Regions from separate parts of the Halomonas sp. AOP13-D3-9 genome, predicted to be linked through region 3. Evidence: riboswitches for the same ligand, from Rfam matches in the RefSeq annotation. Region 3 holds a riboswitch; each other region holds the start of a gene.
The links. A riboswitch is a leader RNA that binds a small molecule or an ion and turns the genes downstream of it on or off. The one in region 3 is predicted to bind thiamine pyrophosphate.

Region 1: another riboswitch for thiamine pyrophosphate. It lies ahead of ACT3UM_RS12550 (SLC5/6 family protein); the one in region 3 lies ahead of thiM (hydroxyethylthiazole kinase).
Region 2: another riboswitch for thiamine pyrophosphate. It lies ahead of tenA (thiaminase II); the one in region 3 lies ahead of thiM (hydroxyethylthiazole kinase).

The regions. Positions count from the first base shown of each region.
Region 1 is NZ_JBQSYH010000010.1:76,612-83,759, forward strand. It holds gene ACT3UM_RS12530 (zinc-binding metallopeptidase family protein) at 1-777, opposite strand, end outside; gene ACT3UM_RS12535 (CoA-acylating methylmalonate-semialdehyde dehydrogenase) at 1,046-2,545, shown strand; gene ACT3UM_RS12540 (hypothetical protein) at 2,617-3,309, opposite strand; gene ACT3UM_RS12545 (peroxidase-related enzyme) at 3,490-4,071, shown strand; TPP riboswitch at 4,169-4,276, shown strand; gene ACT3UM_RS12550 (SLC5/6 family protein) at 4,266-5,639, shown strand; gene ACT3UM_RS12555 (diguanylate cyclase domain-containing protein) at 5,720-7,144, shown strand.
Region 2 is NZ_JBQSYH010000007.1:114,607-121,754, reverse strand. It holds gene ACT3UM_RS09545 (LysR family transcriptional regulator) at 1-698, opposite strand, end outside; gene ACT3UM_RS09540 (NADP-dependent oxidoreductase) at 806-1,825, shown strand; gene ACT3UM_RS09535 (putative quinol monooxygenase) at 1,886-2,188, shown strand; TPP riboswitch at 2,478-2,639, shown strand; gene tenA (thiaminase II) at 2,718-3,416, shown strand; gene thiC (phosphomethylpyrimidine synthase ThiC) at 3,449-5,353, shown strand; gene ACT3UM_RS09520 (MFS transporter) at 5,428-6,630, opposite strand; gene ACT3UM_RS09515 (TetR/AcrR family transcriptional regulator) at 6,675-7,148, opposite strand, start outside.
Region 3 is NZ_JBQSYH010000002.1:198,279-205,426, forward strand. It holds gene ACT3UM_RS02990 (LysR family transcriptional regulator) at 1-815, opposite strand, end outside; gene ampC (class C beta-lactamase) at 974-2,140, shown strand; gene ACT3UM_RS03000 (cupin domain-containing protein) at 2,261-2,926, shown strand; gene ACT3UM_RS03005 (DUF6164 family protein) at 2,941-3,309, opposite strand; gene gloA (lactoylglutathione lyase) at 3,319-3,855, opposite strand; gene ACT3UM_RS03015 (hypothetical protein) at 4,102-4,446, shown strand; TPP riboswitch at 4,501-4,599, shown strand; gene thiM (hydroxyethylthiazole kinase) at 4,623-5,432, shown strand; gene thiE (thiamine phosphate synthase) at 5,422-6,054, shown strand; gene ACT3UM_RS03030 (LysR family transcriptional regulator) at 6,051-6,968, shown strand; gene ACT3UM_RS03035 (DoxX family protein) at 7,035-7,148, shown strand, end outside.

The DNA.
Region 1 (7,148 bases), on a different contig from region 3:
GGTGGCGTAGGCGGAGATGAAGCGGGTGGGCCAATCGCCGGGGGCTCCCTGCTGGTAGTAGCGCTCTAACGCTTCGGTATAGCTTGGCCGGTGGTGGTTGCCAAATACTGCGCGACACCTTTCTTCATCGCGATCCTTAACCAATACGTCCCAGTAGTAGTGGCCGATTTCATGGCGGAAGTGGCCAATCAAGGTGCGGTGGGACTCGTTCATATCGACCCGTAAACGCTCGCGCTCAACGTCGTCGGCCTCTTTGACGTTAATGGTGATATGGCCTGCCGCATGGCCGGTATACACTTTCTCCTGGTTGGCGGTAGAGCGCCATAGTCCTTGGTCAGGTAGGGCATCAGCCATAAACGAGAAACTTAACGGCACCGCAATAGCCTCCTCTTGGGTGCCGTGGGGTAGTTTCAGTAAATCAAGGGTATGAAACAGGCGCCGTTTTGCCGCCTCAAGTGCTGCCCAGCGCTCGCGGTTTCCATTAATGGTGAGATCGGGGATCATGGCGTTATAACGGCAGCAGTCGCATAGCGTATCCGCTTGGCCTTGTTCCATTACCACCATACGATTGCACACGTTCTCAACAGCGTAGTTGTGACACTTCATCAGCGCCGTATCACAACCTGGGTGGGTGCAGCGATAGCCGCCGTTATCCAAGGGGGCAACAGCAACGATATTACTGCAGGCAGGACACCAGCCGACCTCTGACTGGCAGCTAAGGCAGTGGGTGTTTTCATAGAACAGTGGATTGCCACAGCGGCAGTTGAAGGTCTGCATAGATAATTCCCTTTGTTTAAGCACGAACGCTCGCCATGTGCGATCCGCAATGCCGCGGCATGTTGATTAGGCGAAGCATAGCCAGCACGGCACCACAATGGAAAGACTAATTGACGTCCTGCTGAAGATTTTGTTTACTCATGGGATACTTGGTTGACGTTAACGTTAACTTACTGCTATACCCTGTGTACTTGCCTTACCGCGATGTGCTTTTAAAAACCGCTTTTCTATAACCATAACAACCACAATCATAAATAGGAGCAACGCTATGTCCGTTCGCGAAATTCCCATGTATATCGATGGTCAGCCTGTGCAGTCGCAAAGCCAGGAGTGGCGCGATGTGGTCAACCCCGCCACGCAAGAGGTGGTAGCGCGGGTGCCGTTCTGTACCGCTGACGAGGTGGAGCGCGCTATCAGCAGCGCTAAAGAGGCGTTTAAGGAGTGGCGTAAAGTGCCGCTGGGTAAACGCATGCGCATTATGCTCAAGCTTCAGGCACTGATTCGCGACAATACCGCAGAGTTGGCGGCGCTGATCACCGAAGAGCACGGCAAAACGCTTCCCGATGCGGAAGGGGAAGTTGGCCGGGGCTTGGAAGTGGTGGAGCACGCCTGTTCGATTACCTCGCTGCAGTTGGGTGAGCTGGCAGAAAACGCTGCCAACGAGGTGGACGTTTATACGATGCACCAACCGTTGGGGGTGGGCGCCGGTATTACCGCTTTTAATTTCCCGATTATGCTGCCGTGCTTTATGTTTCCGCTGGCGATTGCCACCGGTAACACCTTTGTTCTTAAACCATCAGAGCAAGACCCTAGCTCCACCATGCGCTTAGTGGAGCTAGCCCACGAAGCTGGCGTCCCTGCGGGTGTGCTCAATGTGGTGCACGGTGGCCCCGATGTGGCCAACCAAATTGCTGATCACCAGGATATCAGAGCGCTCTCGTTCATCGGCTCTACCCATGTGGGCTCGTTGCTGTATAACCGTGCAGCGGCGGCAGGCAAGCGTATGCAGGCGATGATGGGGGCCAAGAACCACTGCGTGGTGATGCCCGATGCTAACCGTAGCCAGGCGATCAACAACCTGCTGGGCTCAGCCTTTGGCGCGGCGGGCCAACGCTGCATGGCAAACTCTGTGGTGGTGCTGGTAGGCGAGGCGCGTGAGTGGCTGAGCGATATCGTTGATGCGGCGCGTGAAATGAAAGTCGGCCCGGGCACCCAACTCGATGCGGATTTAGGCCCGCTGGTATCACCAGCTGCTCGTGACCGCGTGCTGCGTTTAATCGATGCGGGGGAGAAAGAGGGTGCCAAACTGATGGTCGATGGGCGCAATGTTCAGGTAGAGGGCTATCCCAACGGCAACTTTGTTGGGCCGACTCTGTTTGCTGACGTAACGGCGGATATGACCATTTACCGGGAAGAGATTTTTGGTCCCGTGCTGTGCGTGGTGAGTGTTGAAACGCTGGATGAGGCGATTGCCTTTATCAATGCCAACCCTAACGGCAACGGCACCTCTATCTTTACTAACTTGGGTTGGGTAGCACGCCGCTTTGAAACCGATGTAGACGTTGGCCAAATTGGTATCAACGTACCGATTCCCGTACCAGTTGCCTATTTCAGTTTTACCGGTTCGAGGGCTTCGAAACTGGGTGATTTAGGCCCTAACGGCAAGCAGGCGATCGCGTTCTGGACACAAACCAAAACGGTGACGGCACGTTGGTTTGAGCCGGAGAACGTATCCAGCGGTATCAACAGCACCATCTCGCTGGGCTAATGAAAGCGACCTAAACTGCCGCACATCGGCCCGACTTTAAGCGGGCCGATGAATCATCCGACAGCGTAGGGCTAAAAATTATCAAACAGCGGCAGGCTCTCTTCAAGCAACTGCTCGATCGGATCAAGCTGGCTTTCGTGTAAAACTAGCAGTGACTGCCCGTGCATAAATTCATCAGCTGGCGGCACCAGAAGCGCAAACTCTCCCTCTTCAAGGTGAAACTCATGTATTTCGCGCATACCCAGCGGTGTCATGCATTGGGCGCAACGATAGTTGTCATCTTCACCGTAAATAAGGCGATGATACATTTTAAACAACGTATACAGGGCTAAACCGCCTTCAAATGCAGGCCAGCGCGCTGGGGCCTCGCGAATGTCGCTGGAGAGGTCTTGGCCCTCGGCTTCGGCGCCTGCAATCGCATCGGCTAGCGGGGCAGCAAGAATGGCGTTTTTGTCGGCAGGTAGCGGCGTGTTGTGCTTAGAGGCGTGTTCAAAATCCTGCACTGCACGTTTAAAGTCAGGCACCCCATCAAGGGGATAATCGACATGCTGGAGGTCTTCGGGTTCAAAACCGCCGTTTTCCCAGCCATGGATAACGCGGAGTGTCATTTGACCCCGTGTCATTGGGCGGGCAAGTAACATATGTAACATGATACGAATGTGCAGCTGACGCTCATCGGTATCATTTTCAAACGCTCGGTAGGGGTCAGCAAACAGCTCATTTAGACGACCGGGTGTATGTTCCTTGGCTTCGTTATGGCTCATAGCGGTTTCCCTTTGAACGAGCTATTTATATTTTTAGGAGTAGGTCGCGATTTTTCTTAGCTAATTAAGCCAGTATGGCGAGAGAAGCAGCTAAATAAAAGTTTCTTCATTTAGCTTTTTGTTACCTATCAGCTAAACCGTTTTTACTAGATGTTTAAATTTAACAATAAAGAGGTGAGTATGTCTGCATCATTGAGTCGCTTTAACGTTCCTGAAACATTGGATGATCTGCCAGAAGATATTCGCAGTTCCATTTTGGCCGTGCAGGAAAAAGCGGGGTTTGTGCCCAATGTCTTTCTGATGCTGGCCCATCGCCCTGCAGAGTTTCGGGCTTTTTTTGCCTATCACGATGCGTTAATGGAGCGCGAATCGGACACGCTCACCAAAGCCGAAAAAGAGATGATTGTAGTCGCTACTAGTGCGCGCAACCGCTGCTTGTATTGTGTAGTCGCTCACGGTGCACTGGTGCGTATTTACAGCAAAGACCCGCTGCTTGCAGATCAAGTGGCGATCAACCATCGCGTGGCGCCGATTAGTGAGCGCCACCGGGTGATGCTCGATTTCGCCATGCACTGTGCCATTGATGTCGGTGAAATGACCGACGAGTGGTTCACGCGCTTACGGGAAGTGGGCTTTAGCCAAGAGGACTGCTGGGATATAGGCGCCATAGCGGCATTTTTTGGTTTGTCGAATCGGTTGGTTACATTGGCGGGCACGCCGCCTAATGAGGAGTTTTACTTAATGGGGCGTGTGCCTCGCTAAGGTGCGAACATTGTATCTTAAACTTTACTAAGCCGTGAATCTGATTGAGAATAGTTCCTGAATCAGTGTTAACACCGTTCTTAAGCGTACCTACATTCACTGTCGCCAGGGGAGCCCCTGCTCAAAAGGGCTGAGATGCGCACTGCGCAGACCCTGGAACCTGATCCGGTTAGTACCGGCGGAGGAAGCGCGACATGCTTTACCTAACGTCAGCCGTGCTCGGCGCGGCGCTCTGCTGCTTTGCTTTTTTAGGCCTGCGTGCTCGCTGGGTGGACGGTCCACTTGACGACTACGTAACCGCACGCAACTCGCAAACAGCTTCTACCCTTGGGCTCTCCTTTCTTGCTTCTGGTATGGGCGCATGGATTCTCTTTGCGCCTCCCGAAATTGGTGCCTTCGTCGGCCCGCTAGCCCTTGTTGGTTATGCGCTAGGCTCTGCATTGCCATTTATTGTCTTGGGGCTGTATGGGCCGAAGATTCGCCGTGCGTTGCCGGAGGGGCGCAGTATCGCCGAGTTTGCTGAGGCGTGCTATGGCCCTGGTGTACGGCGCTGGGTAACCCTGGTCTCCATCGCCTATATGGCGTGTTTTTTAGCCGCTGAACTCACCGCCATTGGGGCCATCACCGCGCTGCTTTCCGATGTGCCGCCCGCGCTGGTGATTATTGGCGTGGCGCTTACTACGCTGGTGTATACCGCAGCGGGAGGCCTGAGAGCCAGCCTTGCCACTGACCGTTGGCAGGCGTGGCTGCTGCTGGTACTGCTGTGTGTGGTGGGTGGCATGGCACTATGGCGACTTCCCACTATTCCCAATGAGGCTGCGCTCCCGTCTATTCCCATCACCAGTGCGCTCAGCGTAGCGTTAACGCTAGTGATCGCGGTAACGGCAGCGAACCTTTTCCACCAAGGCTATTGGCAGCGTGTATGGGCCGCTCAAGATGATCAAAGCTTGGGGCGCGGCGCCTGGTTAGGCGGCGCAATGACCGTAGTGGTAGTGATGGTGATTGGCGGTCTGGGCGTGTTGGCGGCGATGAGCGGTGTGCCGCTCGGCGAGCCGCCAATGCCTTTCTTTGCCCTGTTAAGTGATGCTCCCGTTTGGCTGACGTTACCGGCTTTGGTGCTGGCGGTGACCTTGGTAGCCTCCAGCGTTGATACGCTACAAAACGGTATTGCTTCGCTCGTGGTGGCCCGCAGCGAACAGCAGGGCGTTTCACTGGTGGCTGCTCGTTGGGTGACGGTCGTCGTGATGATCCCGGTGGTAGTGATCGCCCTGCAGGGCCTGTCGGTACTGCGACTATTCTTGATTGCTGATTTGCTGTGTGCCGCCATTGTGGTGCCTGTGCTGCTCGGCTTATGGCAACGCATGACGCCAATTGCGGCCATTATGGGGGGTGTCGCCGGCCTGCTGGGTGCCATTCTCCCTGGTTGGTTAAGCCAAGGTAGCCTGGTCGCTGGGGTCGTGGCTGCAAGTTTTCCGGGCAGTATTCCCACCTTGGGGCCATTCGTCGGAGCGTTAATCGCCTCAACGCTCACTAGCGTCCTTCTCGCGGGTTTAATTAAGAAAAAGTGAGTATAAAGTGAGTATTAAGCAGTAAAGGGCTGATCGCGTTATGCTGGTAGAATAACACCTACCTCATGGTTGATATGACAATGAGCTATCCCATAGCGCCTGACGAAGAGGTTCGACTAGCAGCCCTTCATCAGATCGAACTGCTAGACACTCCTGACGAGCCTGCCTTCGACCGAGTCACCCGATTGGTGACCCAGTTGCTTAATGTGTCCATCTCAACGTTTACGCTGATGGATGCTAACCGGCAGTGGTTTAAGTCGCGAGTCGGCGTAGAGTTTCGCGAAACGCCACGCGACTTGGCTTTCTGTGCCTACACGGTGGCTACCTCTGAGCCGTTGATTGTTGAAGATGCCTGCCAGGATCCTCGCTTTGCCGATAACCCATTGGTGACTGGTTCCAGCAGCATTCGTTTCTATGTAGGTATTCCTCTACGCTCTTTGCAAGGTTTGGCATTAGGTTCACTCTGCGCGCTCGACACAAAGCCTCGCACGATTAGTGAGGATGAGCTAGCTGCCTTGCAAGACTTAGCCGCGATTATTACCGATGAGATTCACTTACGAGAGCGGCTGGTTATGGAGAAGAAACACGCCCAGGCCTCCCTGCAGGCGCTGAATGAGTTACACCACAGCATGGAGTGCCAAATCGAGCGGCGTACTAATGAGCTTAATCTCGTTATCGAATCAGCCTACGACGCTTATATCAGTCTTGATGCACACGACGTCATTTTGGATTGGAATAAAGCCGCTGAAATGATGTTTGGTTGGCCACGCAAACAAGCCCTGGCGAGACCAATCACGCAGCTCGTCTTTCCTGCTGGCTTGCCTAGCGCTAATGACAGCGCAGCTATTGAGTTTATGGCACACCGTTACGATGGCAACGCAATGCCCGTCGAGGTGCGCATCAAAAAACTGATAATTGACGGGCGCGAGCGGCGAAGCCTTTTTATCCACGACATAACCGAACGCCAACAGCTTGAGCGACTACGCGACCAGCAGGCCAGGGAAGATGTCTTAACCCAACTGCCCAACCGGCGAGCCCTGGATGAACGTTTGCCTGATGCCATGGCGCGTGCCCGGCGTGCCCAAAAGCCCCTGGCAGTGCTCTTCATGGATCTGGATGGTTTTAAAGCAATTAACGACGCTCATGGCCATGCCATGGGTGATGAGCTGCTACGTGTGATTGCTAAACGGTTGGCGCAAGCTGTCCGTGAAACTGATTATGTCGCGCGCTGGGCCGGGGATGAGTTTGTTTTACTATTGGAAGGCAGTGAGCCTACGGCCATTGAGCAGTTGGCTGATAAATTAATTCAGGTAGTTCAAGAGCCAATGGTCGCTGGCAAAGCAGCGCTAAACGTCAGTGTCAGCATTGGGGTTGCTTTGTATCTATCCGCCAGCGCCGAGACCGCCAACGAACTGCTAAAGCGTGCCGATGTGGCGATGTATGAAGCTAAACGTTCTGGAAAAGCCCAAGTCCGTATTGCCCAGCCTGTTGGTAGAGCTTGTTAAGCAC
Region 2 (7,148 bases), on a different contig from region 3:
GTCATAGCAGCTATGACGGCTTCGCTTGAATCAACGATAACAGAGGAAGATGGCACTATTTCGATCTCCTTCTCGCCGATCCGGAACGGCCAGCGAAACATTTGCCCCGTACTTTGGTAGCGCAAATTGATCGTTTCGTACCCCACCAGTTCATCTGGATGCTCGGGAGCACCACATCTAGCCAGGTAGTCTGGCGAAGCGTAGCAAGAGAGCCTGTAAGGTGAGAGTCGCCTGGACAAAAGTGACGAATCCGCAAGTTCACCGATCCGTACTGCAAGATCAATGCTCTTTTCAGCCATACCGACGATGTGGTCGCTCAGCCGCAGGTCGATCGTTACCTTCGGGTAGCGTTTTCGAAAATCCGTAATAGCAGGAGCAATCAGATGCAGGCCCAGTGGAAGTGATGTCGCAATTCGTAACGTGCCTGCGGGCTCGGAACGAGCAGACTTCACCACCTGCTCTATCTCTTCTGCCTGGCGCAGCAGCTCTAGCACACGTCCATGCAAGTCGCGGCCCTCGGCCGTGAAAGACAATGATCGTGTCGTGCGAGTAAAAAGAGAGACGCCGAAGTGACGCTCCAACCGCTGGATGCTTTTACTTATCGCAGAGGGCGAAACAGACAGCGAGCGCGCCGCAGCGGTGTAGCTGCCTAAGGAGCCAGCGCGTGCAAATGCGATAAGCCCCGTGAGGCGTTCCAATCCGATTTGTTCCTTCATGGAATTATTAAAACGAATCTACGCACCATTATCAATGACAAGGAACTTCCTTACTATTTGCCATGTGACTATTCTTGAGTGAGGTTGTGATGAACGACATGATGAAAGCAGTGCAACTGCATAGTTTCGGTGGCCCAGAGGTCTTGCTTTACGAAGATACGCCCCGACCCGAAGTACAAACCGGTGAAGTGCTTATCCAAGTTAATGCGGCAAGTCTTAACCCACCAGACCTTTACCTGCGCGACGGCTATCGGGCGCTACCTCCAGAATGGCAGCCTAGCCCACATTTCCCGTTGATATTGGGCACTGATGTGTCAGGGGTCGTTGCTGCCATTGGCGACGAGGTTTCCAAAGTCAGCGTAGGTGACCACGTCTTTGCAATGGTGCGTTTTCCCGAAGACCTGATGACGGGCAGCAGCACCTATGCTGAATATGTCAGCGTTCCTGAAAGCCACCTAGCGTTGAAGCCAAAAGGCATTTCTCATGTCGAGGCAGCAGGCGCCCCGATGTCACTGCTTACTGCTTGGCAATTTCTGGTTGACCCTGGTCATGACCGACTCAACCCATTCCAGGCATTCCGGCATGTGCCTGTCCCGCTCGAAGGCAAGACCGCCTTGATCAATGGGGCTGGCGGTGGCGTGGGGCATCTAGCGGTTCAAGTCGCTAAATGGAAAGGGGCGCGTGTGATCGCGGTTGCTTCAGGTAAGCATGAAGGGCTTCTTCGCGAGCTGGGTGCTGACGACTTCATTGATTACACCAAGGCAGCCGCCGAAACGGTCGCACACGACGTGGATCTGGTGCTTGACGCTGTGGGTGGCCCGAACATGGAACGCTTCCTCAGCATTATTAAACCAGGCGGCTCGCTCTTTCTGGTCAACCCCTTGGGCTTTTCTGCCAGGGATGAAGCCGACAGGCTAGGGATTACGGTTTCCTCGCTACAGGTGCAATCAAACGGAATGCTGCTGTTGCAGGCCGGTCGCTTGCTCGACGACCGTACCATTCGGGTCGTGATCGACAGTACCTATTCGTTGGCAGAAGCATCGGCTGCGCATCAGAGAGCTATGCAAGGCGGCGTTCAAGGTACGGTCGTGCTTATCGTTAAGCAGTAAATTGTTGCCGCTGATCAAAGCAATTCCTTGCTCCAGCGGCGGTATTATGAGGAATAAAACATGCTCATCGTTACCGGATATTTATACGTCGCCCCGGCTGAATTAGCGCGATTTATGACCCACCTAAAAGTACTTGCCGCCATCACGCGGCGGCGTGATGGCAACATTTCTTATGACGCTGCAGTGGATGACGCGGACGCCGGGCGATTGATAGTTTCGGAGCGTTGGGTTGATCAAGCCGCACTGACTGCCCACCTAAACGCCGACAAGACCGTACAGTTTGTCCATCAATGGAGCGGGAGGATGCGCGCTGATATCCGCAAGTACGATGCATTGAATGAACGTGGCCTCAGGGAGGATTAGAAACTCTGTAAACAAAGCCTTCGCGCATAGCTGGACTATATCCGTTACACCTGTGAAGCAGCCCGACTAAGAAGTGTTTGTGGTGCATTGCAGCTCGTTAAGCAAATTTAACGAACCTCTTCTCCGTTGTCGCAAGCGCGCTCCAGTCCGCCTTCTGCAGCCATAGGGCTAGGCGCTATAGCCTCAGCATAGCGACGGCCTACCACTATCACATCAACTTCCACCTTTACCCAAGAGCAATAGCCAGCCCCTTGCATCTCGCCCACCCGCCTCCTACACTCCACCAACGAACAGCTTGACGGGGTGCCGGTGAAATCCGGCTGAGATGGCGCAGGGCGTAGCAATTAATGCTGCCGAGCGCTGGTCCCGCTGAACCTGATCCGGCTAATGCGCTGCTACTTACACAAGTCGCAGCGCGGGTACCGGCGTAGGGATCAAGCGATGGCCACGGCTTCATTTCACGCCACCTTCCGCGCCATTTCCTCGATCTTATTCGCCCACCCTCCGGATCATTACCACCGGAGGCATCATGGGCTACCGCTTTACTGATCTCACCACCGCCTGCCAGCAAGATTGGCGCGCCTATATTGAGCACGATTTCGTGCGTCAGTTGGGCAATGCCACGCTGCCTGAGGCGTCGTTTCGCCACTACCTGAAGCAGGACTACCTGTTTTTGATTCACTTCGCCCGCGCCTACGCGCTGGCTGCTTATAAAAGCCCCACCCTCGCCGATCTTCGCCAGGCCCATGAAGGCTTGAAAGCCATTGTGGATGTGGAGTTGGGCCTACATGTGGGCTTTTGTCAGGAGTGGGGAATTTCCGAACAAGAGCTTTCAGAGCTTCCCGAAGCCAGGGCCACGCTGGCCTATACCCGCTATGTATTGGATACCGGCAGCCGCGGCGACCTGCTGGATCTGCACGTGGCGCTGGCCCCCTGCCTGGTGGGCTACGGCGAAATCGCCAATTGGCTGAACGCCCAGCCTTCTACCCTGCGCGGCAGCCAAAACCCATATGACGCCTGGATTGCCATGTACGAAGGCGAGGAGTTTCAGGCCGCCATGCAGGCGGAGCTTGAGTGGCTCAACGCTCGCCTTGCCGATGTCACCCCCGCCCGCTTTGCCGAACTGAGCAAAATCTTCCGCGATGCCACCCGCCTGGAAATCGATTTCTGGCAGATGGGCTTAGCGCTGATAGACCAAGACCTAAAAGACGAAACCCGCACTCACTAACCCTGCAAAACAACAATCGTTTGGAGACCATAATGACTAAGTCCGTCAACAATAGAACCAGTCACTTTTTAGCCGAAACCGCCCAGGTCGATGCCGCTGCCATCGCGCCACTGCCCGGCTCGCGTAAGGTTTATATTGAAGGTTCGCGACCGGATATCCGCGTGCCGTTTCGGGAGATCTCCCTGTCGCCGACTAAAACCACCGGCATCGATGAAGAGAACCCGCCGCTGCTGGTGTACGACACCTCCGGCCCCTACACAGATCCAGATGCCATCAATGATTTACGCAAAGGCTTGCCTGCCCTACGCCGTGCCTGGATCGAAGAGCGCGATGACACCGAGTTTTTGGAAGGCCACACCTCTGATTACGGCAAGCGCCGCGCTAACGACCCCACCCTTGCCCAGCTGCGTTTTGATTTAACTCGTACTCCACGCAGGGCCAAGCCTGGGAAAAATGTTACTCAGCTTTACTATGCCCGCCAAGGCATCATCACTCCGGAAATGGAGTTTATTGCCTTACGCGAAAACCAGCGCCGTCAAGCGCTAGGTACCGCTGAAGTAGAGCGCATTCTGGGCCATCAGCACAAAGGCCAGAGCTTTGGCGCCAGCCTGCCGGAAGAAATCACCCCTGAGTTTGTGCGTGATGAAGTCGCCAAAGGGCGGGCGATTATTCCCAATAACATCAACCACCCAGAAAGCGAGCCGATGATTATTGGCCGTAATTTCCTGGTCAAAATTAACGGTAATCTGGGTAACTCAGCGGTGACTTCTTCTATCGAAGAAGAGGTGGATAAGATGACCTGGGGCATCCGCTGGGGCGCGGACACCATCATGGATCTCTCCACTGGGCAGAACATCCACGAAACCCGCGAGTGGATACTGCGCAACTCGCCGGTGCCGATTGGCACGGTGCCTATCTATCAGGCGCTGGAAAAGGTTAAAGGCGTGGCCGAAGACCTCACCTGGGAAGTCTTCCGCGATACGCTGATCGAGCAGGCCGAACAGGGGGTGGACTACTTCACCATTCACGCGGGCGTACTGCTACGCTATGTGCCGCTCACCGCCAAGCGGGTCACCGGTATTGTTAGCCGCGGCGGCTCGATCATGGCCAAGTGGTGTTTGTACCATCACCAGGAGAGCTTCCTGTACACCCACTTCGAAGACATCTGCGAGATCTGCAAGCAGTATGACGTGGCATTCTCACTCGGCGATGGCCTGCGCCCCGGCTCGGTGGCCGATGCCAACGACGAAGCGCAAATGGCCGAACTCAAGACCCTGGGCGAGCTGACCCATATCGCCTGGAAGCACGATGTGCAGGTGATGATCGAAGGCCCCGGCCATGTGCCCATGCACCTGGTGAAAGAGAACATGGATAAGCAGTTGGAATACTGCGACGAAGCGCCCTTCTATACATTAGGGCCGCTGGTAACGGATATTGCCCCCGGCTATGACCACATTACTTCCGGCATTGGGGCGGCGATGATCGGCTGGTTTGGCTGCGCCATGCTCTGCTACGTCACCCCCAAAGAGCACCTGGGCCTGCCCAATAAAGACGACGTCAAAACCGGCATCATTACCTACAAGATTGCTGCCCACGCGGCGGATCTCGCCAAGGGCCACCCGGCAGCACAGCGGCGCGATAATGCACTATCCAAGGCGCGCTTTGAATTCCGCTGGGAAGACCAGTTCAACCTGGGGCTAGACCCGGATACTGCCCGGGAGTACCACGACGAAACCCTGCCCAAGGACTCCGCCAAGGTAGCCCACTTCTGCTCCATGTGCGGGCCGAAGTTCTGCTCCATGAAGATCAGCCAGGAGGTGCGTGACTATGCTAATGAGCACGGGCTAAACGGCGATCAGGAAGCGGTTATGAAGGGCATGGAAGAGCAGGCGGAGAAGTTTCGCCAGAAAGGTAGCGAGCTGTATCAGGAGGTTTAAACTTCGCCTCTCGCTATCAAACCAGCACCCCGTCGAGATGACGGGGTGCTGGGGTAACGGGCTTAGGCTATTGGTCACATACTCCATACATCCTGGGTCGGGAGTAGCCACAAGATACCTAAACAGAGTATCGCGGTGACCTGAAACACCGCTGTCAATTGCCAAATCTCTGCACCAAGCCCGGCGAGGGTGGGCGATATCAGTTGTCCTGCAGAAATAAGAAAGAAGGTTAGACCAAAGCCAGTGGACGGAGCTTCTGGAAAGCAACTGACACTCCAAATACCGTATAACGCCGTAATAAGAATAAACGTAGCGCCAAACAAAACCGCCGATAGCGTTAGCATCAGTATCCCGTCACTCGCAATGGTGAGTAAGGCTATCGAGGCAGCTATGGCCAGCGTCGCCCACTTCAATGCCTTGGTCAGTCCAAAGCGAGTCACCAGTTCTCCGGCCAAACCACCCGCCACACCGGCAATGCCCACGACAATCCAGAAGATCACCCGGCCGGTATCAGAAAGGCTCTTCTCTCCCGCGATCAACTCAACCGAAAACGTCCAATAGATTGAGGTTACCAGCCCGAATAGAAGCGCACCCAGCAGTAGGCGACGCACCGAACTATCTTTCAACTTGCGTCTCACAAGGGTAAACATAGGCTCCTGGGAGGCACCCGACTTCACTCTGTTTGAGAGCTCATGGTTAGGTGCATTGCCCGGCATTATAAAAAAATTCCATAGCGTGGCGATCAGCGCGATAAATGCAAAGCACAACCAAGCCAGTTGCCATTGAGGACCCGCAATAAGGGCCAATGGGCCAGAAACCATCACCCCAAAACTGGTGCCGGAATTGATAATGGCGTAATAGCGGCTTTGCTTTTCAGCGAGACAGAGTTGCTTGATAGCATCAGAAAGCGGTGGATACGCCAGGCCTGGGCTACAACCGGCAAGCGTCACCCCCAATGCTAACCATACCGGGTTACCCGCCAGCGCGACCAACAGCATACCCAGCGTTGCGGTCATGCCGCCCAATATAATCGGCATACGCGGATTAAAATGGCGAACCAGCAGCGGACTCACCAACGTTGCCAGCAGGTACCCCAGATAGGAGGCACTGCCAATCGCACCGACGGCCGTTTGGCTTAAATTGAAATCATCCCTGATAGCGGGTACGAACAAGCCATAGGTATAGCGCGACAACCCGTAGGTAGATGCCACAATTAACAAGCCCGCGCCGACAATATTGAAGGCAGAGTTGCGCATTAATAAGGCGGGAAGAAGCATATTGAAAGCCTTACAATTTCTGGTGTTTCATCACTTATGTATTTTCAATCGGCCTTGCAGTAATAAGTAAGCAGTTGTAGTGAGGTGTTCATTGCAGAATCAATCGGCCAATCCTGCATAAAGTTTTGCGCTTGAATAATGGCACCGTCAAAAAGTGAGTAAATAGTATTCACCAACTCGTCAAAGTCATCGGGCTCCATCATGGGCCGATATTCATTTAGCACATTATTGGCGACAACTTGTCTTACACGCTCTTTGTGATCACGCACAAGAGCCCTAACCGGACTCTTTTCATCACTGAATTCCCCGGCCATATTGATAAAACCACAACCACGGTAGCCTTCTTCGCGAATCTGGTCGTACCACATGGTGTACATAGCGGAAATCCGCTTCTCAGTTAGTTGATGCTGAGAAATTCGCTCAGCTAGCTGTTCAATCCAGCGTTCTTCGCGCTGCCTAAGCCAAGCCATGGCAAGGGCCTCTTTGCTAGGGAAATGCGTATAAAAACTGGCCTTAGC
Region 3 (7,148 bases):
CGTGTCTGCAGGCGAGTCAACCAGTAACCTCCCAGGCTGACAGCGGTGTCGAAAGGCTGTACCAGCGCGCCGCTGCTCAGTTGGCGGGGGAACATCAGCGGTGGCGCCAGCGCCACGCCTGCCCCTTGTATCGCGGCTTCCACCATGGCGATGGAAGAGTCGAACACAATGCTGTTAGTCATCGCAAAGCTGCGCGGCAGCCCCGCCGCTAATAGCCACTCTGTCCACTCATCGGCACGGTAAGAGCGCAGCCAGGTCTCGCCTAATAGATCGGCTGGCGTGTTAAGCCGGGCAGCAATGGTCGGCGTGCACATGACCGAAAGTGACGCCGGTAGCAGAGGCTGCGCCGCGGTAGCGTGCCAGGCCCCGGTGCCAAAGCGGATAGCAAAATCGAGCCCTTCACCGGCAATATCCGCGCGGTTGTTATGGGTGGAAAGGCGCAAATCGACAAACGGGTATTGGTCCTTAAAATCCGCCAGCCTTGGCAGCAGCCAGCCGACGGCAAAGGTCCCGACCACTCCAACATTTAACACTTCCCGGTAGCTGCTCTCGCCCACCCGTTCCAGGGTGTGGGAGATCTGATCAAATGAGCTCTTCAATACCGGCAGCAGCAGCTCACCCTCCTGAGTCAGCATTAGCCCTCTAGGCAAGCGCTTGAACAGCGGCACCTTCAACTGCGTTTCGAGCAGCTTCACCTGATGGCTAACCGCGGCCTGGGTGACGTGAAGCTCTTCAGATGCTCGGGTAAAGCTTAAATGCCTGGCCGACGCTTCAAAGGCGCGCAGTGCTTTTAACGGTAGGTAGGGACGCACCACCTTGACCCCCAAATTTTTCTAATGGCTCGGGCAAAATATCGCTGTTTGTTAATCGACACAGCACGCCGTAAATTAGCCACTGTCACGCTCTTTACGGCGGGTGAGACCACCCAGCTTTCACTCAATGCTAATCACAACAGGATACTGGTATGGGTAAGATGTTAGCAGCAAACTCCGGGCTTATCATGACGGGTTCTCTTTTCATCGGCAGCTTTGCCTGGGCATCTGATGCGCCTGAAAACGCAGACATCGAGGCGCTGGTAAACGACACTATTGCGCCTTTGATGGCGGAGCACCGTATTCCAGGCATGGCGGTCGCTGTGAGTATCGGTGGCCAACAGCATTACTTTAATTATGGAGAAGCCGACCAAGAAGCGGGTACTCCGGTCACCGATGAGACACTGTTCGAACTCGGCTCGATCAGCAAGATCTTCACGGCGGCGTTAACGGGCTATGCCCAGTCCAGCGGTGCGCTTTCGCTATCCGACCCGGCCAGCCAGTACCTGCCCACCCTTGAAGGCAGTGCCTTCGATGAGATCACGCTGCTGGAACTGGGCACCTATACGGCAGGTGAGCTTCCGCTGCAGTTCCCCGATGCGGTACAAAACGAAGAGCAAATGCTCGACTACTATCGCCAGTGGCAACCTGAATCTCCCCCCGGCAGCCATCGACTCTACTCCAACCCGAGCATAGGCCTGATGGGCTATTTAACTGCCCAACGCCTTGATAAACCGTTCGAGATGCTGATGGAAGAAGCGCTGTTCGCCCCGCTGGGGCTTGAGCATAGCTATTACCAGGTACCGGAATCGCAGCAGGATCACTACGCCTACGGTTACTCAAAAGAGGATAAGCCTATACGGGTCAACCCAGGCATGCTGGATGCCCAAGCTTACGGTTTAAAATCCACAGCCGCCGACGTGCTGACGTTTGTGGAGGCGCATATGGAGGCGCCTGGGCTCGACGACGAGCCACTCCGCCAAGCCTTGGCAGCCACGCGCACAGGCTACTTTGAGTTCGGCGATATGACCCAAGGGCTGGGCTGGGAAAGCTACGCCTACCCGGTGACGCTTGAGCAGTTACTGGCGGGCAACTCCCTTGAGATGATTTTGGAGCCCAACGCCGCCAACCGCTTAACCCCGCCGCTAGCCCCCAGGCAGGAGGCGTTCTACAACAAAACCGGCGCCACCAACGGTTTTGGCGGCTACGTAGCCTTTGTGCCCAGCGAGCAGATCGGCATTGTGCTGCTGGCCAACCGCAACTATCCCAATCAGGCCCGCATTGAGGCGGCTCACCATATCCTTTCCGAGCTCACTGAAGCGCCCTAAGTAAGCGTCCAGACAACGTGACGCCGCCTTCGGGCGGCTTTTTGGTTGCATTTTTCGCTGTCGATAAGGAGACTAACACCCCTCCCCGTTACTAACCTTCACTGCGAAGAGCCCTTTCCCATGCGTTTAAACGCCGATTTTAGCCACTTTGCCTGTGTTACCCCAGAAGAGTATCAGTGGGTCGACTCCCCCAGTGCGGGGGTAGAGCGCATGATGTTTGACCGCATTGGCGATGAAGTTGCCCGCGCCACCAGCCTTGTCCGCTACGCACCCAATACGCAGTTTGAGCGGCATACCCACGGCGGTGGCGAAGAGATTCTGGTGCTGGAAGGCGTGTTCGCCGATGAACATGGGCGCTACGCGGCGGGCAGCTACCTCAGAAACCCCATCGGCACCGGCCATACGCCAAATATTGGCGAGGAAGGAGCGCTGATTTTCGTCAAACTGCATCAGTTTGACCCCAACGACACGCTCCAACTGGCGGTGCCCGCCCACCGACTGCCCTGGCAGCCAGACCGGCGCCCGCGCATCGCCTACAAAATGCTGCACACTTACAAGCAGGAACGTACCAGCCTGGAACGCTGGTCGGCGGGCACTTCCATTGCCTACCCCACGCTGCTGGGCGGTCTGGAGTTTTTGGTTCTGGAAGGCACGCTGAGCGATGGAGAGCAAAGCTACACGGCGGGCACCTGGTGCCGCTACCCTAGTGGCGCAGCCCCTGCTCTCACCGCTGGTGAAGATGGGGTCATGATGTACCTTAAACGCGGTCATCTGCCGCCTGCTTAGGCTTAGGTTCCGTTTCAGGTTTGCGACAAGCCCAAAAACGGCAAAAGTGTGAGGGCGACAATCAGCGTCACCGCTAATAGCACCAGCACCACCTGCAGCGGGTGGGCCGCTAGGCGTTTCCATAGCGTCATTTGCTCACCCCGCTCAACCGCTGCCTGATGCTCCCGTTGGACACGCTCCAGGCGCTCCGCCTGATAGGCTTCTAGCGCGGCGATGGCCGCGTCGTGTTGGTGCGGGTTGCGCAACCAAATAGCATCGACGCCCAGGCGGAAAAACCCCGCCTGGGTTTCATAGGTATCAAAGCCATGGGCGGCGAGCAGGTCACGCACTTCCATGGCTTCTTCGTCGGTAACGTGGCGCAGCCGGAACAGTAGTTCAGCCATTGGCGTGCCTCAAGCGTCGCTCTTCCCCACCATCAGGTCTGCCTGAATCACTTCGATCCAGTAGCCGTCCGGGTCTTTAACGAAGATAACATCTTTCATCTTGCCCTGATCGGCACGTTTCACAAAGGTGACATCATGCTGGTCAAACCACGCTTGAGCCGCCGCTAAATCCGGCACGTTAAAGCAGATATGCCCGAAGCCTTGGGGTTCGGCGTTACCATCGTGGTAGGCAAAGTCGTCCTTGTCTTCGGTGCCCCAATTGTGGGTCAGCTCCAGCAGCCCTCTCTGGCTAAACGTCCAGGCGGTACGCGCTTGCGCATCTTCCGGCACGCTGTCGCTGGGCTCCAAGTTAGCCAGGAAATACAGCGAGAACTGCATCTCTTCAAAATCCAGCCGCCGCATCACCTGCATGCCAAACACCTTTGAGTAGAACGCCAGCGCACGCTCAGGATCCTTCACCCGCAGCATGGTGTGATTTAAACGAAACCCTTGAGTTTGGGGTGGTGTAGCAACGACGCCAGGGTGCTGTTCGCCTTGAAAACTCATTCCGCTCTCCTGCTGCTGATATTAACCATGGAGGCTATTGCGCCTCATATACCGCTTACCATGGGGGCTTTAGGGCCATAATACCAGCCCTTACAAGCACATAGACAGCGTCGCATCACGCTACCCATAAGCGCACTGGCAATCATGAACAAAACCCCTACACTTATTATTCACAAGCTTTACAAAAAAGCAGTTCCTGCCACATGAGCGACGCTTCACATTGACGGCGTCGTCCAGGAGTTTTCCATGAGTTCGATTGATATGACGCTGGGTGACCAGCTGACGCTAAAGCAACTTTCCAATGCTCTGCACAACGGTTTTTCGCCGATTGTGGAGGTTGAATCCATGGATGGCATCTACAAAGTGCGTTTTCATCACGCCAACGGCGTGTCTGACCTGAGCGACAACAAGGGCCATGTCAGCACTTTTTTGGGCACGGGCGAGATACGCGACACCCTAGGTCAACTGGGCCTGACCCACGGCGTACTGACCTTCGCTGACCAGTGCGGCGACGAGATGATCGGGGTAGAGGGGAAAGCCATAACGCCTGATGAAATGCTTACCTACGGTACACGTATTTCGTTTCGCTAGCGGGCCATCGTCCGCATTCGGGGCTTTACAGGGCTACTCCAGGCAAGGATAGTAATCATTCGACAGGGGCGCCCTCCGTTACCAGTGGGCTGAGAAGCACCCTTTGAACCTGAACCGGATAACACCGGCGTAGGGAGTCGTGGTAACGCTTACCACCTCCCTGCCGGGAGGATGCTATGACCCTACGCCCGCTTGGCGATTACCTAGAGACGCTGCGCGCAGTGACACCTCTGGTTCACTGCATAACCAACTATGTGGCCATGAACAGCACTGCCAACCTGCTGCTAGCCACCGGCGCGTCGCCCGCCATGCTGCATGCGCCTGAAGAGGTGGCGGAGTTCACGGCTATTTCCGCGGGGCTTTCGATTAACATCGGCACGATCTCCTCCCACTGGGCCGATGCGATGCTGACCGCCACAGCGACTGCCGATCAACACGCGATTCCCTGGGTACTGGATCCCGTCGCCGTTGGCGCTACGCGCTATCGCCAAACGCTGTGCGCGAAACTGCTGGCCAATAAACCCAGCGTGATTCGTGGCAATGCGTCGGAGATTCTTGCCCTTAACGGCTTAGCCAGCCAGGGCCGCGGGGTGGACTCGACGGCCGCTACGGAGCAAGCCGTGGATGCAGCCATCGCCCTGGCGCAAAAAAATGGCTGTATCGTCGCGATGACCGGGGAAAGCGACTGGGTGACAGACGGCACACAGCACTACCGTATTAACGGTGGCCACCCCTTAATGCCCCGGGTGACAACATTAGGCTGCGGGCTAAGCGCGCTGGTGGCAGGCTTTGTGGCTGCCAACCGTGAAGCGCCGCTGGGCGCGACCGCCGCCGCCCTGGCCTGCTTTGCGGTCGCCGGTGAACGGGCAGGCAGCAACGCCCAGGGGCCTGGCAGCTTTCAAGTGGCGCTGCTGGATACGCTGTACCAACTCACCCCTGACGACCTCACCACCCATGCCCAGTTGGAGGCTATCGATGCCGTTTGATCTATCGCTTTATTTAGTCACCGATGCTGCGCTGTGCGACGCCATTGGCTTGGAGCAGACGGTTGAGGCAGCGGTACGAGGCGGCGTCACCATCGTGCAGCTGCGTGATAAGCACGCCAGCGACGAACAGATGTTGACCCAAGCCAAGCGGCTCAAAGCGGTGCTGGCGGGCACCGGTGTGCCACTGATCATTAACGACCGTTTGCAGGTGGCGCTTGAGAGCCAGGCAGATGGTCTGCACGTCGGCCAGAGCGACGCTGCCGTTCAAGAGGCGCGTAGAGTGTTAGGTGAGCAGGCGATTATTGGCCTGTCGATCAACACCCTCGCCCAGCTAGAAGCTGCACCGGTGGAGTTACTCGATTATGTGGGGATTGGCCCGGTGTTTGCCACGGTGAGCAAGCAGGATCATGCCCAGCCCATCGGCTTTGGCGGCCTGGCGTCGTTGGTCAAGGCGTGCCCGCTGCCCAGCGTGGCCATTGGCGGGCTGAAAGCCAACCATGCGATTAGCGTGCAGCGCGCGGGAGCGAACGGTTTAGCGGTGATATCGGCTATTTGTGGTCAGCCTGACCCCTACCAGGCGGCACGGACATTTCAGGTTTTCCAAGCTGTTTCGGCGTCATGAACCAGTTGGAGCACATCGTCGCTTTTGTGCGGGTAGCCGAGCTGGGTAGCTATACCCGGGCTGCCGAAGCGCTGGATATTTCGCGCACCCGCGTATCCCGCCAGGTCATGGCGCTGGAAGAGGCACTGGGGGCGCGACTCATACAGCGCACTACGCGACGACTGCATCTCACGGAAGCCGGGGAGCGCTATTTAGCCCGCGCCCAAGGCGTGCTGCAAGCGCTCGATGAAGCCGCCGCCGAAGTAGGCCAAGGCACCAGTGATGTGCGTGGACGGCTACGCGTGAATGGGCCAATGAGTTTCGGCACCCGCTACCTGGCGCCTCTCGTTGCTCAATTTATGCAGGCCCATCCAGCGCTTGAAGTTCGATTGGATCTGAACGACCGCCGCGTTGATCTGCTGGAAGAGGGGTATGATGTCGCCATTCGTATCGGCAGCCTTCCAGACTCAAGTTTAGTGGCACGCCGCCTAACCCGCTGCCGCCTGCTGTTTTGCGCATCACCAGAGTACCTTGCCACCCACGGCGAACCCAGTAGCATTAAAGCCCTTGCTGAGCACCGCTGCCTTCGCTACCGCAGCGGCCAGCACAGCGCTGACTGGCAGATTGCCACACAGTCGTTGACGGTCAATGGCCCGCTGGAAAGCAATAACGGCGATGTACTCACTCACGCCGCAGAAGCGGGCCTGGGCATCGCTCAACAGCCCAGCTTTCTGGTCACGGAGAGTATCGCCAGCGGGCGTTTAGTGCCCATTTTGACCCATGAGCCAACGGTGCGGCTCGATGTTCACGCGCTCTACCCCGCCCGGCGCTACCTGCCTGCCAAGGTGGAGCGCTTTATTGACCTGCTCACCGAGGCGTGGGGCGATCCACCGGTTTGGGAGCAGAACATCGGATTGTCGCCAATTACGCAATAGTGATGTGCAAAATATGCTGATTATCTCGATATAATCCGGCGGTAAAGTAGCGCCATCAACCATTCGATGGAAGCTACTCTTATGACAACCCTTACTCACTCCACTCCTTCTCTACAGCCCCATGCCATCTCGCTACTACGTATTGCACTAGGAGTAATGGCCCTCGCTCACGGTTTGCTC